3 regions of the Paenibacillus sp. 01T424 genome follow, and region 2 is predicted to be linked to each of the others. Evidence: a T-box and tRNA genes for the amino acid it is inferred to sense, from the RefSeq annotation. Region 2 holds a T-box; the other regions hold tRNA genes.
The links. The T-box of region 2 lies ahead of AC1DPK_RS30975 (arginine--tRNA ligase). A T-box ahead of a tRNA ligase gene usually reads a tRNA of that ligase, here a tRNA-Arg.
Positions count from the first base shown of each region.

Region 1: it encodes a tRNA-Arg, which carries the amino acid that the T-box ahead of AC1DPK_RS30975 (arginine--tRNA ligase) is inferred to sense. The anticodon was not compared.
Region 3: it encodes a tRNA-Arg, which carries the amino acid that the T-box ahead of AC1DPK_RS30975 (arginine--tRNA ligase) is inferred to sense. The anticodon was not compared.

Region 1 covers NZ_JBFTPZ010000037.1:9,732-15,912, reverse strand. The annotation lists gene clpX (ATP-dependent protease ATP-binding subunit ClpX) at 1-287, opposite strand, end outside; gene clpP (ATP-dependent Clp endopeptidase proteolytic subunit ClpP) at 304-897, opposite strand; gene tig (trigger factor) at 1,126-2,415, opposite strand; gene AC1DPK_RS24480 (hypothetical protein) at 2,504-3,409, opposite strand; tRNA gene AC1DPK_RS24475 (tRNA-Arg) at 3,649-3,725, shown strand; gene AC1DPK_RS24470 (HPP family protein) at 3,837-4,301, opposite strand; gene AC1DPK_RS24465 (LysR family transcriptional regulator) at 4,417-5,310, shown strand; gene AC1DPK_RS24460 (P-loop nucleotide/nucleoside kinase family protein) at 5,382-5,990, opposite strand.
Region 2 covers NZ_JBFTPZ010000063.1:1,471-7,651, forward strand. The annotation lists gene AC1DPK_RS30975 (arginine--tRNA ligase) at 1-1,717, opposite strand, end outside; T-box leader at 1,764-2,000, opposite strand; gene AC1DPK_RS30980 (hypothetical protein) at 2,077-2,613, opposite strand; gene AC1DPK_RS30985 (VOC family protein) at 2,734-3,099, shown strand; gene AC1DPK_RS30990 (sugar-binding protein) at 3,220-5,685, opposite strand; gene AC1DPK_RS30995 (endo-1,4-beta-xylanase) at 5,649-6,181, opposite strand, start outside.
Region 3 covers NZ_JBFTPZ010000046.1:23,323-29,503, forward strand. The annotation lists gene AC1DPK_RS27310 (ROK family glucokinase) at 1-32, shown strand, start outside; gene rapZ (RNase adapter RapZ) at 333-1,220, shown strand; gene AC1DPK_RS27320 (gluconeogenesis factor YvcK family protein) at 1,254-2,219, shown strand; gene whiA (DNA-binding protein WhiA) at 2,226-3,155, shown strand; gene AC1DPK_RS27330 (HPr family phosphocarrier protein) at 3,361-3,630, shown strand; gene clpP (ATP-dependent Clp endopeptidase proteolytic subunit ClpP) at 3,809-4,393, opposite strand; tRNA gene AC1DPK_RS27340 (tRNA-Arg) at 4,711-4,785, opposite strand; gene AC1DPK_RS27345 (sugar-binding transcriptional regulator) at 5,060-6,124, shown strand.

The DNA.
Region 1 (6,181 bases), on a different contig from region 2:
ATCCGTTTGTAATGGTTATAAACCGCTACAGACAACGATTTTTTCGCAAACTCTTGACCGATGACATAAGAATCCAGAATAGCCCGGATATCTTTCGGTTTCGGAATATCCTTAAGATCAAGCTCTTCCTCATTGCCGAGTTCTTCCTCAACAATTTCGGTACAAAGCTCAATGCACTCATCGCATATATAGACGCCAGGACCGGCAACCAATTTACGTACTTGATCCTGCGATTTGCCGCAGAAAGAACATTTCAACTGGCCTTTTTCGTCGTTGAATTTAAACATGTAATCACCCCTTCGATTAAATCGTCGATACCGGTGCAGTAATCACCTTGTCAATCAAACCGTAGGCAAGAGCCTCTTCCGCGCTCATGAAGTTGTCACGGTCGGTATCTCGGTCGATTTTTTCATAAGGCTGTCCGGTGCGGTCTACGTAAATTTGGTTTAGCTTTTGTTTCGTTTTCAAAATCCAATCAGCATGGATTTTGATATCAGATGCTTGACCGCGTACGCCGCCAAGTGGTTGATGGATCATAACCTCAGCGTTAGGAAGCGCAAAACGCTTGCCCTTCGCTCCCGCTGTAAGAAGCAGCGAACCCATGCTTGCTGCCATGCCCATACAAATCGTGGACACCTCAGGCTTAATATATTGCATCGTATCAAAAATACCCATTCCCGCAGTCACGGAGCCGCCGGGAGAGTTAATGTATAGATGAATGTCTTTCTCTGGGTCGTCGGCCGCCAGAAACAGCAGCTGTGCAATGATGGAGTTTGCAACATCATCATCGATTGCGCTCCCAAGGAAAATGATACGGTCCTTCAGCAAACGGGAGTAAATATCGTAAGAACGTTCCCCGCGATTCGTTTGTTCGACTACGATCGGTACTAGATTCATGCGACCAACCTCTTTTCGTTTATGACTTTGGTTACTTACTTATTGTAACACGTCATCGTATTCATGTCATTTTTCCACTAATACATTATACGACGCCGGCCGTTCGATATGTACGGAGTTTAGCCTCCAAAACAAGCACATTTCCATATGTAGGGTCAAAATAAGGCACGTATCAACGACGTGCCTTATCCTGAGTGAAGCATTTATTCAATTATTCGTATGTGGCTATTAAACAGCTTTGCTGTTTTCAAGCAAGAACTTAATTGTTTTGCGAAGTGCAATATCTTCCTGCAAGTTGCTAAGATTTCCGTTTTTCTCAAAAATGTCGCGAAGCTCAGCAGAAGGACGGTTGTATGATTTGGACAGCTTCTCAAGCTCTTCGTTCAAATCTTCGTCGTTTGCAACGATGTTTTCTGCTTTAGCAATTGCATCAAGCACAAGGTTGTTGCGAACGCGTTTCTCAGCATCTGCGCGCATTTGATCGCGAAGAACAGATTCGTTTTGACCGGAGAATTGGAAGTATAGGTCCATGTTCATGCCTTGCATTTTAAGACGGTTTTCGAAATCTTTGATCATGTAATCCGTTTCAGTCACGATCATTGGCTCTGGAATTTCAACATCTGCTGCTGCCGTAGCTTTGTCAACAACTGCTGTTTCGCGAGCTTGTTCGCCTTCTTGATCTTTGCGCTCTTTAAGTTTGCTAACGAGATCCTGCTTGTACTCTTCAAGCGTATCGAACTCGCTTACGTCTTTTGCAAACTCATCGTCTAGCGTTGGCAAGCTTTTGCGTTTGATTTCGTGAAGCTTCACTTTGAACACAGCTGGTTTGCCTGCGAGGTGCTCTGCATGGTAGCTCTCAGGGAAATTAACTTCAATGTCCTTGAAATCTCCGATTTGCATGCCAACCACTTGCTCTTCGAAACCTGGAATAAAGGAATTCGAACCAAGCTCTAGTGAATAACGCTCGCTTGCTCCGCCTTCAAACGCTTCGCCGTCTACATAACCGTCGAAATCGATAACTGTGATGTCGCCGTTAGCCGCTGCGCCTTCTTCAACAACAGTAAGCTCAGCATGACGCTGTTGCAAACGCTCAAGTTCAGCTGCGATTTCCTCTTCTGTAACTTCAGAAACAACGGATTCAACTTCCAAGCCTTTGTATTCGCCAAGTGTAACTTCTGGCTTAACGATAACTTTTGCTTTGAATTTGAATGTTTCGCCTTTTGCGAATTGCTCAACTTCAATCTCAGGACGGTCAACCGGCTCAAGATTAGTTTCTTTGATCGCATCGGAATAAGCATCTGGCAACAGAATGTCAATTGCATCCTGGTACAGGCTCTCAATACCGAAACGGGATTCGAACATGCCGCGAGGCACTTTACCTTTACGGAATCCAGGTACGTTTACTTTTTGAACGACTTTCTTAAATGCTTGATCAAGAGCAACAGTGACTTTCTCCGCCCCTACCTCCACGTCGATCGACACGATGTTCTTGTCTATTTTTTCCCAAGTTGCTTTCATTTTATGCCTTCCCCTCCGAAAATGCTCATGCATCAGTAGTTATCACGTTTCATAAACCATTCTATTATAAACAAGCTAGCCCAGATTATCAAGACTCTGGCTCATCTTCTCCCGATTGCTGCAAAACGGCAACCTGTCTAAGCGCCTTGCATGCTTGCTCATAACGGAACCTTAAACCTTCGGTAATGCCGTATGTATCACGAATATCGTCATCGTTTGCCGAGCCGTAAACGGTAAGAAGCAGCGTCAAATGCAGCGCAGCTGCAAAATAATCGACTGTATCCTCGTCTTCTCTCAACATCCAATGATAAGCAGCCGTACCATACAAAAACTGTAAACTTTCCTTCCAAAGCTCTCTAGCAAAATGCGGCAATGTGGGATCATCGACCTCGGCAACCTGCTCTGTCCGCTCCAATATCCTAATAATTGGCGAAGGGAATTCATCCATAGAAAGAGGCGTCGCTTCCAAATCAAGCTCTACGGTTTCACCAAGTCTCTCCAGTGTCAGTAAACCGGCAGCACCCCGCTTGCGCAAGCATTGCAGTGCCTTAAACTGAACGACAGGGTGAACCTGCTGGGTTACCAGCCAATTTTTAATGGAATCATCCACTTCTGGAGTCTGAATATAAGCAGCACGTTCAAGAGCAAGAATTTGCTGATCGATCATCGGATGATTTTGCATGATGTAGAGCACTTGGTTCACATAAGCTTCATCTTGATCAGGAGGATTAAGTAGCTGCTCGCGCATAGTCGCCTCGTCCTCTTCCTTCTCTCGCTTGGCCGATAGGAATCCCGAATCTTCTCCATCATTTCCTTCTCCAGGAAAAGCCATGTCAAGCCACGTAAGTAAGCTGTCCCACTCTTCATAATGGCGAGCATCCTCGCCCTGGCATTGCAGCAAAAAGCGCAGCAACTCCTTGGCCTCCCCGTATTGTTCCGCTTCCAGCATACGGGTTAACTGTACCTGATAATGGTCCAGCATGCTAGGGAACAAGTAAACGTTATCCTTGTTGTCGCCTTGTGTGTCATTGGGAGTTGTAATGATAACACCGCCTTATGGTCGTGCCTTTTGTTCATTCGGACAATCTTGCGTACGATTATACCATGTACAATCAAAAGAAAAAACAAATGTAGTATTCCGACAACTCATAAATCTTATTTTATAATAAAAAGAATATAAATTCAAAAAAGTGCTTGCAATATTTTAATGATGTGTGCTATATTATTTCTTGTGTCCCGGTAGCTCAGCTGGATAGAGCAACGCCCTTCTAAGGCGTCGGTCGGGAGTTCGAATCTCTTCCGGGACGCCATATTAATATCCATTAACGCCGCCTACTCAGGTGGTTTTTTTATTATATATTGATCTATTTAAAAGAGGCTGATTCCGGTATTTACCAACTGGATCAGCCCTTTTTTTATTTCTATGACTTCAAAGCTGCTAACTTGGTCGCCAATAATTTCCTATAACCATAAGCGGCAAGCGCGATCAGCACCGCTCCGAATAGGACCGGAGTAAACAGATAGGACCACCCGGCATGGCTTAGCATGACAACAAGCGGATCAGCACCTGCGGGTGGATGAACGGTTCTTGTAAGCTGCATCAGAAGGATGGACAATCCAACAGATAGTGCAATGATCCATGTTGAATCACCGAAGAGATGCAGCATCACAAGACCAGCTCCAGTGCTGATCAAATGGCCTCCAACAACATTTCTGGCTTTGGCAAGCGGACTATCTGGCAAAACAAATACGATAACACAGCTGGCCCCAAACGGAGCCATCATCAGCGTAATCGACATTAAATCGCCCATGGTCAGCAGCAATGCGATAACAACGGTGCCAACAACCGCTGCCGCCAGCGGCTTCCAATTTTTATTTCTCAGCATTTTTCATTCCCCGTTTCTCTTATTATGACATCATGCTATCATAAGAGGAATCATTCGAGAATTGAATATTTACAATGGAACCCATTTCAAATTCCGATACCTAAGGGGAGATAACATGCTGGAGTCTTGGGAAGGACGTTTTTTTGTTACATTTACTGCTGTGCTGGAGGAGAAAAGCTTCAGCGGTGCCGCTGATCGTCTCGGTTACGTTCAATCGACGGTAACCTCACATATTCGACATTTGGAAACAGCAAGCGGCAAAAAGCTATTTCACCGTTTGCCGCGCGGTGTAGAGCCAACAGAAGCAGGCTTGCTGCTAGCTCCCTATGCGTATCAATTTATCCAGCTTGGACATTCGCTTCAGGATGCGTTCTCGGAGTCTGGCATGCCGTCTGGTATCGTTCGAATTGGAGCTCTAGAGTCGTTTGCCATCTCTCATCTGCCGCTTTTTTTAACCGGCTTTCTCCAGCAATATACCAAGATCAAGCTGCATTTAACGCCTGGTCTGCAGCATGATATTACCGCACAAGTCTTAAATCATCGCGCTGACCTTGGCATTGTCCCCAAGCCTCCGGAACGTGACGACCTTCTATTTGCACCTTTAATAGAAGAGAAGCTCTTGCTGATCTGTGCTCCTGCGCTGGAAGAGCGCTTCGCGCAGCTTGGATGGCAAGCGTTGCACGACAACGCCTTCATTAGCTTCGGGGATCAGTGTATCTACCACACTTATGGACGCGATATGCTGAGAGAAGTCGATGTTGAGCTTGCCGATCATTTGTCTTTCTCCAGTGTTGAGCTCATTAAGCAGACGGTTGCTTGCGGAATGGGTATCTCATTCGTACCAGAATCAAATGTAGCTAATGAGGTAGCCGCAGGTACGCTGCTGTCATTGCCCTTGAACCAAGAGCTCCTATTGACGCATGGCATTATTACACATAAAGCACGTGAGCCTAAAGCTGYGGCACAAGCCWTTATCCAGCAATTGAAATCATTTTTGAAAACCGTTTAATCCCAAAATCACAAATAAAAAGGCGGCTTCATAGGGCAATTTCCTAAATGAAGCCGCCTTTTCTRATTATATTAAACGGATAATGTTGCCTGCTGTTCATTAACAAATTGGAATAATTGCTCGGCCTTCTCTTCCGTTAGCTCTCCGCTATTATCAAACACGAGGATGGAGGAGTTAGGAATATCCCAGTTGATTTGCGGAACAAATTCAATCCGCTTCTCAAAGTCGCCCCAGTTGTCCAGTTTCCACTGATCGCGCTCTGTTTGACGCCCAATGATCCGATTTTTTTGCAGCTCCATATCCAGCAGCGTGACAACAACCACTTTAACGACTACCTCGCTCATCGTGAGGCCTGCTGCTTCAACAACCTCTTCGATCCACTGTTTGTTTTTCAGTTCTGCCGTAAAAGGTGAAATCATAAATACGTTTTGACCAGCAGCCAAATTTTCGATACATACGTCCTTCGCCGTATCATATTCCAAATCACGCAAATGCTTTTTGTAATAATCAGAATCCCGATCTCTTTTATCCAGGCCGTTTAACTCCAATATAGCCTCAACAAAACGACCGCCTATCGTATCCCGGTCAAGAAAAGCAGCTGGAATGCGAGCAGACAACTTTCTAGCTACCGTTGTTTTGCCCGTCCCCGCTACTCCGACAAAAAAAACTAACTTTTGCAAAACGAAAACCCTCCACTATTTTTTGTAGAAGTATATCATTTTTTGCAGCAATATAATAGAAATGATTACGTAAAAGCAGCGATATAATTTGGAAAAAACACTCATATTCATTTTTATAGTATCAATCATCTTATATTTATTTATTGTTTTATAAAAAAACAGGATGTTGCCGCTGCTATTCAGCTTCTGCA
Region 2 (6,181 bases):
GCTCATATACATACGTACAAAGCTGATTAGGAGACAGCTCCAAAGCGGCAGCTTCTAGCGTTTCTGGCCAATAAGCTAAATGTCTCAGCAATGAATGCTCTTGATTCTCAAGATCGCTAATCTCAGCTAGAGCTTGTGGGTTAAACTCAGTGTCGCCTGCTCTCTTCAAAATACTGCTGGAGCGAGCACACGTATACATCAGATAAACACCTGTATTGCCGGATATTTCGGTTGCTTGATCAAGATCAAACACAACCTCTGTTTGCAAATGAAAACGAAGCAAGTAATAACGAATCGATGCTGCTGCTATTGTACGGCTTGCCAAGCCGCCTTTACGGGATCTTTTTGCGTCTATGATTTGTTCCATTCTTACTAAGAAATCCGCTATTTTTATGCCGATTCCTTGCCTGCCTGACATCGCATACGCATGCTTGCCGTCTGACGTATCGATACCTAAACCATTTGCGGTATTAGGGCTTAATGCAACAACACCATAACTGACATGCTTTAACTGCTCTGCTTGCTCCTGAAAACCCAAAGCGAGCAATGCTTGTTTAACCATAGCCTGCGGATACTCTTGGCGCTGATCAATTACATTTATGACCATATCCGCATGACCGATTTTTTTCCTTACACCACTCGTATGCGTTGACCACAGACCATCAGAAAACTTCTGGTAACGGAAATCGTTATCGAGCAATCCAAACTTCCACAGATGGTAAGCAATATCCTTGGCCGTATAAGTCAAAATTCCGTTTGAGCGAACGAGCACTTTATCTGCGTGGAAATCCGATTGTTCCTCTTGTTCTCCGTTTTCATCAGAATGCTTCAGCACATAACAGCCCTTCAGCTTCCCTTCTGTTTCCTTGCGGAATATTCCCGTTGACTGCAGCAGTTCAAACGCGCGAGCCCAGAAGCCTTCACGCACAATATTGCTTTCCCACACCAGAACATCATACGTGATGCCAAACTGCTTCATTTCCTCGACATGCTCGCGTACAATTCTTTCTGCTACCAACAAGCCCATCCATGCTACATTCGAATGCCCTTCTTCCAGCTCTGCAAGAACCTTGGTACGTTGTTCAAGCAATTCTGGCTGCTCTTTATAAGCTCGATTAATGCTTGAATACGTATCCCAGCAAAAATCCCCAAAACGCTCGTAAGGCAGCACCGACTTTGTCTGAAGAATGCCTACCACCGTATCCGCTAATTGGTTGCCTAGATCATCAATGTAGTTGTGCACCTCAACCTGATGACCCGTCCTTCTGAGCATTCGCGCAATCGTATCGCCTACGCAGGAATTACGCAAATGACCAATATGCGCTGATTTATTTGGATTGATAGATGTATGCTCAACAAGCACTTTTTTGTTAACTGTCGTTTTCTGCGAAGATAGCTGATCTGCATTGACTGCCCACCAAGACCAATTCACATAAAAGTTAAGAAACCCGGGTGAAGCAATTTCAATCTTTTTTATGGATGAGGAAAGACTTGGATGCTTGATTAACTTTTGTTTGAAGTCGTCTGCAATCAATGAAGGTGCACGTTTTAAAAGCCTAGCAAGCTGCATCGCAATATTGCTGCTATAATCGCCATGCGCTAAGTTAACGGGATGCTCGACCGCAATTTTGAGATTTTCAGGTCGCTCTGTACGTCCCTCTTCCAGCATGCCTTGCGTTATTTCTTCAATTGCTCCAATAATCAGCTTATGAATCATTGTAATTCCTCCTATTATCAAAATAAAAAAGGCCCCCGTCTCTAAAATAAGAGACGAGAGCCATAAAGATCCCGTGGTACCACTCTAAGTGCCAAGCCTAATAAGCAGCTTGACCCCTCGTTTTCGTAACGGTCAATGACCGGATTTGCCTACTAAGTAACTTCGTTCGTTTCGGCAAACCATTTCATGGGCCCGCTTCATCTAAGACATCCGTACCGGCTTCCACTAACCCGGCTCGCTGCAACTATCGGTCCTAGACTACTGTCCCAATCGCTAATGTTGTTATTTCTAACTCATATGCTTAGAAGTATTTATACAGGAAGTGTATCGCGGTGTCAAGCTTCGCTGCATTTTTCGAACTATAACTTCCATTTGTTCAACGGTTCATCATCCCACACTTGCACTTCGATGTATCTTTCTGGTCCTCTCTCTCCTTTGGCATTCCATTCTTGAGGCAATCCAAATTCTCTTACTACTTCAAAGATCTCATTCAAAGTATAGACCTGACCTCGATAAGGCTTTCCGTCTTGGAACCTCATCGTCGGAAACAAATCTCCATAAGTAAAACTAATCGTATTTGACTCGAAATTCGACATTGGAACTTGCAGTACTTTACCTGCTGGATACCATTCTAAGAGCCATGGACATTCCCCGAGAGTCATATAATGGGGAAACTTCCGAATGGGCATGCCGCCTTTATCTATAAATAAATCTCTTGCTTTTAATTCGAGACTCCGTCGAATTTTCAAATAATCCGTGGACCGTTTGCTAGCGAAGCCTTTATTTTGAACTATGATTTCGTTTAAAACACGATCTGCTTCCTCTGGATTTAAGTCTGATAAATTGCGGAATGGACCAGTCGATTCATCATAGTAGTGATACAAGAATTCAAGCATGCCTATATTCCCCCAATCCATAAAAAGTATAATACTACTTATGGTTGCTTTTCAATATGGAAAATAGTAGAATCTATTATAGAACGTATGTTCTCATTGATAACAAAGGAGTTGCACCTTATGTTTAAGAAACTAGAATGCGTTTGCATTCACACGATCGAAATTGAGAAATCTCTTGCCTTTTACACTGCAATGGGTCTAACTGAAAGCTGGAAAATAGAACGAGCATTAGAGGATGGGTTTGTTTGGAAAATCATCGGTCTAAAATTTCCAATGAAGGACAGCTCTGAACTTGTTCTTAGCAATCATCCTGACAATAAATTTACTGAAGTTGAAATTCTTGTTGAAGATGTCCGTGAAGCACACAACGAGTTAAGCAAAAATGAAGAAATTCAATGGATTAGAACACCCTTTGCTACGGAGTCTGGGCATGTCGCTGTATTCGAAGCCCCTGATGGCAATGTATTTGTACTAGTTGGAAAATAAACCAAGAGCCGTTAAGAAGAATTGTATATGGGCCAGCCCCAGAACGGGGCCAGCACTCATATCCCAACAAACATCTTATCGGCTCTTTTTTAACTCATTTGTATTTGAAATACATAGAAGTTATTTCGTAGATTTTTGCAGCAACTGATATAAAATGACAGCTGCTTGTGCACGGCTTGCCGTTTGATTTGGTGCGAAGCTGCCGTTGCCCATGCCATTAATTGTACCTGCTGCTTGCAGCATGGCTACAGCCTCTTTGGCATATTCAGCTATTGCTGCTGCATCGTTGAACTGGGCTTTATCGTTCACTTGTTCTAACGGAATGCCCGCTTTCTGCAACGCTCTGTATGCCATTGCTGCCATATCCTGACGGCTTATTTTGTTATTAATGCCGAATGTCCCATCTGACAACCCAGTAACAATGCCTAATTGCTGAGCTGAAGCAACTGAATTATAATACCAAGCGCCTTCCTTCACATCATGGAATGTGCTGATCGCTCCTGCTTGCTTCAGGTTTAGCGTTTGAATAAGCATATGGATAAACTCTGCTCTCGTCACTGAACGATTAGGCTCAAAAGCTTGTGAAGATGCAACCGTAACGATGCCACGAGCTGCAAGCCCGATAATACTGTCTTTCGCCCATGTAACAGAAGTTATATCTTTAAAGCTTACATCGATTGAAACAGCAGCATATTTACTAAAATGAGTCGTAATAAACTTGGCTATACCTGTAACAGCATCGTATCTGCTATTCGCAAGCACTTCAAGCTTCCCATCCTCAGAAATATACAATATGACGATTTGATTTGCATTTTCGCCATTCTTCAACTCGTAAGGCACAGATACATCTACAGACAGACCATTTCCAAACTGGCTTATCATCTTGCCGCCAATGATTAAGCTGAAATCATAAACCGCATTCGTTCCAATCTGTTCACGAACCTCGCTAGACATTGTCTCGGCTGCGATTTTATTAACAATGAGTTCAATATTTCCTGTCGATTCAGTGGCTTCGAATAATGAAATCGGCAATTGAACAGTAGCAAGGCCAGCGTTGAATTCGATGGTTTTAATACCTGCCGTTTTCGCAGCTTGAACTTGCTCAACAGAAATATTGAAAGCGACCTGCTTCGCCTTATCCACAGCTTTAGCCTGGAATTTCAACAAACCGGCTTTAGCATCTGCAATAGCAACTTTCACATCGGCAGCACTGATAGATGCCTTAGCATTGCCGTTCGCATCTATAGTAACATTAATTTCCCCTGGTTTATTAGCAGGAATGCTGCCTGTGTTGCCGTTGCCGCCAGGATTAGGGTCTCCGCCGCCATTAGGCTTGCCAGCTAATACAAGCACACCGAATCGTGAGGTGTTCTCATAAGACTTTCCTGTTGGATCGTTCCACATCCATACGCTATCTCTTTTACCCGTGCCGTTATCGTCATTGTTGACCTGAAGATCAAAACCAATGATCGTCTCGTTGCTTGGAGTGATCAAATCCAAGTTGATTGCAGCCTCTACAATGTAACCCGTAGCAATATTATCAGTCCCATAAACTGTCTTCGTCACCGAAGTGTAGTTGTCATGAGAGGCATGACCGCCTACCGTATGCAGATTTTTGTAATTAATTCGATATTGACCATCATCACCCTCATAAGCGCTAGTTTTTCCATTGTTTTGGTCTACGAAAACTTCAATGGAATCATGTTCCCATGGGTTTGGACTCGCATCCGACAATTTTTTGTCGGTTACCAAAGCATAAACATAAAGATGCTTATCGTCCCACATCGTATAAAATTCAGCTTTAGATCCTTCGCCGCCTTCTACTTTAACTTGGGTAGCAAGCTTGCTGGCGCTCGCCCACATTGCATCCATTTCACCGTCGAGAATAGGCGTGCCGTATTTTGCAGTTGATACTTTTGTTCCTGAGATAAGCGTCAACTCGCCATAACCGCTGCTATTCTGATCTTGATTGTTTCCAAGATCGCTCCACGAAATGATACTGCCATTCTTGCCATGCTCAGTACCGTCATCTGAACCAGAATCTGTGACGCGAATATCAAAAGATACTTTGCTGTCCACTGCGCTTCCGCTTAACGGAATAGCAGCAGTAATTGTATAACCTTTATTCGTTTCTACAGCGTTAGCTACCCCTCTTTCAACCTGTACCTTTTTAATTTCATTTCCGCTCTTCACGAACAAATCGACCTTATCACCAGCAAATTTCGATGGATCAGTCACGATTGCCTTTACATAGATATTATTTTCATCCCACAGCACTTTCATAGCAGCATCTAATACGCCGCTCTTCTCCAATGAAATAGCTGGAATTGTACTCCAGAAAATATCATTGATGTTGCTTGGGTTTGGACTTCCATTTGCAGCATTTGCAGTTTTCTTCACCGCTACCAGCTTCGTTGGATCAACCATTCCCCAATAAGCAGGTTTCGCTTGGAAGTTTTTATCGAAAGCAAATGGCGCGTCTTGACGAGTGACCGGACGATTGTGGAGCCATGTATGGTCGTCAGCGATTCCCCAGAAGGTAACATTACTTATCCAGCCTTCCGGATTTTCAGCTGTCCTGCCCATATCATCCAATTTCTCAATTCTTCGAACAACTCTTTAAAACGGTAACCTTGTTTGGCAAGCAAATCTTGAGGCACTTCTTGATAGGCATCCGTGTTGTTCGAATAAACCGAGACATCAAATTCAGTTAATTGGTTGTCGAAGCCGGCCTCACCGAACATCTTAATTGAATTCGAAATTTGCTGAATTGACGGTCCGCTAATGTTAATATGAGTTTGGTGGCCAACCGAATCAATAGGCACACCTTCTGCTTTTAATCTCTTTACAAGGGTTAATAAAAAGTTTGCTTTTTGCGGATTATTTGTTCCGTAATCATTAATAACTAGCTTGGAATCCTTAGCCTTTGCATATTTTATCGGGTCCTGCGCATACAACTCATCGAGCAATCTACGCGTTTCAGTAAAGGCAACTTTAATGAAATCTTCGCCTGTTAATTGATACCATAAACTATTACGCATACCATTCGGCCTGCCCTCATCAATGACCTCATTCACGACAT
Region 3 (6,181 bases), on a different contig from region 2:
TAGGCGCAGCCGGCCTTATTCTAAGAGGTTAATTTCATAGTTGTAAATGACGAAGAGACTTTGCATCTGCAAAGTCTTAGCCTATTCTTACGAAGTAGGTTTGCGTTCGCAAACCTTAAGCGTATTCTTACGAAGTAGGTTTGCCCTAGCAAACCTTAAGCATATCCTTACGAAGTGACTTTGCATTCGCAAAGTCTAAGTGTATCCTTACGAAGTGACTTTGCATTCGCAAAGTCTAAGCGTATCCTTACGAAGTGACTTTGCATTCGCAAAGTCTAAGCGTATCCTTACGAAGTGACTTTGCATTCGCAAAGTCTTTAGGAGGTTTATTCATGGAAACGACAGCAGCAGTAGCAAAGCTTGTCATAATAACCGGGATGTCTGGCGCGGGCAAGACCATTGCTGTCCAAAGCCTGGAGGATCTCGGTTTCTTCTGCGTAGATAATCTGCCGCCCGTTCTTATTCCTAAATTTGCAGAGTTGATCGATCAGTCGAACGGTAAAATCGGCAACGTTGCGCTTGTTATCGATTTGCGCGGGCGTGAATTTTTCACGGCGCTTTCGGAGTCGTTGGCCTATATCAAGGAGCATTATACGATTAGCTGTGAAATCTTATTTTTGGATGCAACTGATTCTGTCTTGGTTCAGCGCTATAAGGAAAGCCGACGTCGTCATCCGCTGGCGCCTGAGGGCATGCCGCTTGAGGGCATTCGCAACGAACGTCGCCTGCTTGAGGATTTAAAGGGCTGGGCATCACAGGTTATTGATACGAGTATTTTGAAACCAGCACAATTGAAGGAACGTATTATTTCTCATTTTACACACCTAGAGCAAAACAGCTTGTCGATAAATGTAACTTCCTTTGGCTTTAAATATGGCATTCCTATCGATGCGGATTTGATCTATGATGTTCGTTTCTTGCCTAATCCGCATTATGTCGAGCATCTGCGCCCAAATACTGGTCAAAATCCCGATGTATATGAATACGTTATGAAATGGCCTGAAACTCAGCAATTTCTAACGAAGCTGCTGGATATGTTGCAATTCCTTATTCCGCTTTATCGTAAGGAAGGGAAAAGTCAGGTTGTTATCGGTATTGGCTGTACTGGCGGTAAGCATCGTTCCGTTGCTATAGCAGAATATTTGGGACGCATGCTCGGCAGCAGTGATACGGAACGTGTGCGTGTCAGCCATCGCGATGCCGAACGTGACAAGCATTGACGAGGTGAGAAAATGCAAAGTAGACACAAGATAATGAGACGGCCTAAAATCGTCGTAATTGGCGGCGGTACAGGTCTCTCTGTTATGCTGCGAGGTCTTAAGGAGAAGCCGCTCGATATTACCGCGATCGTTACGGTTGCCGATGATGGCGGGAGCTCGGGCATTTTACGCAATGAGCTGCAAATTCCGCCTCCGGGTGACATTCGGAACGTACTTATGGCATTAGCGGATGCTGAGCCGCTGCTGACTGAGGTTCTTCAGTATCGTTTCAAAACGGTACCGGGACTTGCAGGCCACAGCCTTGGCAATCTTATGCTGGCAGCAATGACCGATATATCCGGCGACTTTGTAACGGGGATTCGTGAGCTGAGCCGTGTGTTAGCGGTTCGAGGACGGGTTCTGCCCGCAGCGAATCAGGCTATCGTACTTAAAGCGGAAATGGCTGATGGCAGCATTGTCACAGGGGAATCCATGATTCCTAAAGCTGGCAAGGTCATTAAACGAGTATTTTTGGAACCAGCCGATGTCGAACCGCTGCGAGAGGCGGTCGAGGCCATCGAACAGGCCGATGCTATTTTGATTGGACCGGGCAGCTTATATACAAGTATTATTCCAAACTTGCTAGTTCCTAAACTGGCAACTGCGATCGTGGAATCAGAAGCCGTAAAATTATTTGTATGTAATGTAATGACGCAGCCTGGGGAAACTGATAACTATTCGGTAGGCGATCACCTTGATGCCATTCATGCTCATATCGGTCAACATCTATTCGATTATGTCATTGTAAATGACGGCGAAATTCCGCCGCAAATCGAAAGCAGATATGCTGAGCTTGGTGCAAAGGCCGTCCATTTGGATTTAGATGCAGTTACGCAAAAGGGTTATGAAGTCATTGCGGATCGGTTAGTATTGTTTCGCACTTTTCTTCGGCATGATGCCGAACGCTTAAGCCATCATATTTATAAGCTGGTAGAGAACTGGATGTTACGAAAGAGGTGATACACAATGTCATTTGCGGCCCAAACAAAGAAAGAGCTGACATTAATTGAAGCGGACAGCTGCTGTGAGATAGCGGAGCTATCTGCACTCATACGGATGAATGGTTCGGTTAGCGTATCTAGCCGCAAAGTCGTTTTGGACATCTCAACGGAAAATGCCGCGATTGCCAGAAGGATTTATTCCCTGCTCAAAAAACATTATGATGTGCATGTAGAACTGCTTGTCCGTAAAAAGATGAGATTGAAAAAAAACAACGTGTATATTGTCCGTATACCGGCTAGAGTTCAGGAAATATTAAGCGAGCTCAAAATTGTATCGGAAGGTTTTATGTTCAATTTAGGCATCGATAAGGAAATCATTCGCAAGCCTTGCTGCAAACGCTCCTATCTACGGGGTGCGTTTCTTGCTGGCGGATCGGTTAACAATCCAGAAGGTTCATCTTATCATTTGGAAATCTCTTCGATGTACCAAGAGCATTGTGAGTCGTTAGTTGACCTTGCGAACAAATTTGATCTTAACGCGAGATGCATTGAGCGGAAAAAGGGATTTATCTTCTACATCAAAGAGGGCGAGAAAATAATCGAGCTCCTCAATATTATTGGTGCGCACCAAGCTCTGTTCAAGTTTGAAGATGTTCGAATCATGCGCGACATGCGCAATTCAGTAAACCGGATCGTAAACTGCGAAACGGCCAATCTAAATAAAACGATCGGTGCAGCTGTTCGTCAGATCGAGAACATTAAGCTGCTTCAACGTGAAGTAGGACTGGATAGCTTGCCTGATAAGCTGAAGGAAGTAGCTGAGATAAGGCTTCAGCATCCGGATATGAATTTGACAGAGGTCGGCGAAATGCTCGGAGGAAAGGTCAGTAAGTCAGGCGTAAACCATCGTTTGCGCAAAATCGACGCACTTGCGGAAAAAATCCGTGGTGTCTGAACTTTTATCCTAGTGCATCAGCTGGTATAATGATATAATAATTTAAAATGACGCAATTTTTAAAGATAAGAATAAGCAGCATTGATACTTACACATCTTATCTTTGTCCGGAAACGAGCTTTTGCAGCCAGAAGACGGCAAACAGAGCCGTATAAGCTTTTGCCGCATGCTAATGATTGAGAAAAATATAGGGGGTATGGTTTCCATGACAAGGCTTCCGGTTGTTGTTCGTCTTAAGACTGGACTACATGCAAGACCAGCAGCATTATTCGTACAAGAAGCGAACAAATTTTCCTCCGAAGTATTTGTAGAGAAAGACGACAAAAAAGTAAACGCTAAATCCATAATGGGTATTATGAGTTTGGCTATCAGTTCTGGCACTGAAGTATCCATTAGTGCCGAGGGTTCGGACGCAGAACAGGCTGTAAACGCTTTAGTCGCTTTGGTAAGCAAAGAAGAGCTGGAGAACCAATAATGAAGAAGGAGAGAAGTCACGCAGGTTCATTATGAGCTTGCGGCGGCAGCTCTTTTTTTATATGGAATGTACAATAATCTTACGAATGTGTTTGCACTAAAAAAAAGAGCAGGCTCGGATGAATCCGAACTTGCTCTTTTTTGCGTTCAAACCTATTACCTAGCGGAATCGGAATGAATTATGCGAGTTTCTCAATTACTTTATCAACCAAGCCATATTCTTTGGCTTCTGCTGCACTCATGAAGTAATCGCGGTCTGTATCTTTCTCGATACGTTCAAGCGATTGTCCACTGCGCTCTGCCAAAATACCGTTCAGCTTGTCGCGCATGCCGATAATGCGTTTCGCACGAATGGCGATATCGCTTGCTTGGCCTTCTGCACCGCCAAGTGGCTGATGGATCATGACTTCGCTGTTCGGAAGCGCGTAACGTTTGCCAATTGCACCTGCAGTAAGCAAGAAAGCACCCATAGAAGCAGCCATACCTACACAAATCGTAGATACATCAGGTTTAATATATTGCATCGTATCGTAAATAGCCATGCCTGCCGTAATTGAGCCGCCCGGGCTGTTAATATAAAGAGAAATGTCCTTCTCAGGGTCGTCTGCCGCCAGGAATAACAATTGAGCGATGATGGAGTTGGCCACCACGTCATTTACACCTGATCCTAGAAAAATAATGCGATCTTTCAGTAGGCGAGAGTAAATGTCATACGCACGCTCACCCCGATTGTTTTGCTCAATAACCATAGGAACGAAATTCATATCCAACGTAAGCCCCCTCCTAAAAAAACAATGAATGGTTAAATCGTATTCTCATAATAACGGATGAAAAGTCAAAAGTCAAAGATAGTCAAACAGGTCTGCATTTCCCTTGCTGCGTATACGAAAAAAATGGGATTGAAGTGGATTGGATGAAATAAACAAGCGCAATTTGGAGTGTTTTCAATGAGGCATAGGTTGGATGTTGTAGCGGGAGATTAATCACTTGGCCGTTGCTTAAAATAAAAAAAACGTTCCAGCGTATAGGAACGGTTCGTGTGTATCAATATAGAGTTTGAACTTGCGATAATGAAAAGTAATGGCGCGCCCGCAAGGAATCGAACCTAGATCTCAGCCTTCGGAGGGCTGCGTCATATCCATTGGACCACGGGCGCATAAGAAAAAGTTGCTGTTGCTGCTATCTGCTTTTGTAAGAAAATAGTCGCAAAAATGATTATATGATATTAAAGATTTTAAAGCAAGCGATGTTCAAAAATTAAATTTGTTAAAAATGCGTCGGAAACCGTTTCCAATTGATAATCGGCTATTGCTACAATCGGTTATTTCCGATAAACTAAAGGTGGGACTTGAAATGATACCGCGGGACATATTGAGTCCAACGTATTTTGAACCGAATACGCTATAGGCCGATGGAGTGAAGGATGAGAAATGCGTCAGATCATTGAACTGCAGCAGCAGCTTGTGCCTGATCTGCTAGAGGTCATGAAGAAACGATATTCGATTTTGCATCAAGTAATGGTATCGGATTTAATCGGACGTCGAACGTTGGCTTCTGTATTATCGATGACGGAGCGTATGCTTCGGGCAGAGACCGATTTCCTAAAGACGCAGGGGCTGCTCGAGATTCATTCGGGAGGCATGCGGATTAGCGATTCAGGCAAGCTTCTATTAGAGCAGCTTGAGCCATTCTACAAGACAATGTTCGGACTATCCGAACTGGAGGAAACGATTCGCAGTCACTACGGCCTATCGCAGGTCATTATAGTTGCTGGCGATTCGGAAGTCTCTGCCCAAACAAAGCGAGAGCTTGGACGTGCGGGATGTCAGGTGCTTATTAAGGTAATGCAGCCTAACGACGTTGTAGCTGTAACAGGCGGAACGACGATTGCACAGCTGTCGAATCAACTGATTAGTTCTTCTCAGCTGAATACGAACTTGTTCGTACCGGCTAGAGGCGGTCTAGGGGAGAGCTTGGATTACCAAGCGAATACGATTGCTTCCATGATGGCTAAGCGTACAGGAGCGCAGTACAGACTTCTGCATGTACCGGATCATCTGGGAGAGGAAGCTTTTGCATCTATTATGCAGGAGCCGAACATTCGAGAAATTGTGGATGTCATCCGCAGTGCTCGCATCGTTGTACATGGTATCGGAGATGCTATGGTTATGGCAAGACGCAGGCGGCTAGAGCGTGAAGTTATTGATGCTATGGAAGCTGAGGGTGCTTTGGCGGAGTCATTCGGGTTTTATTTTGACCGAAAAGGCGCTGTCGTGCACAAAATGCAAACGGTGGGGTTACGGCTCGAGGATATTGTTAAAACTGAAGTTGTTATAGGTGTAGCCGGCGGCAAGAGCAAAGGCGAGGCTATAGCGGCAGTGATGCGCTTTGGACACAATGATGTACTCGTAACGGATGAAGCAGCGGCACTCGAAATCGTAGCTTTGATCGATCAAGAGAAGCATAGTCAAGAAGAAGGCAATAAGGAATCATGACGCTTTGCAAATTGCTGTTAAGGCATACCTGCAAAATGTCTTGAAATATATTCATAA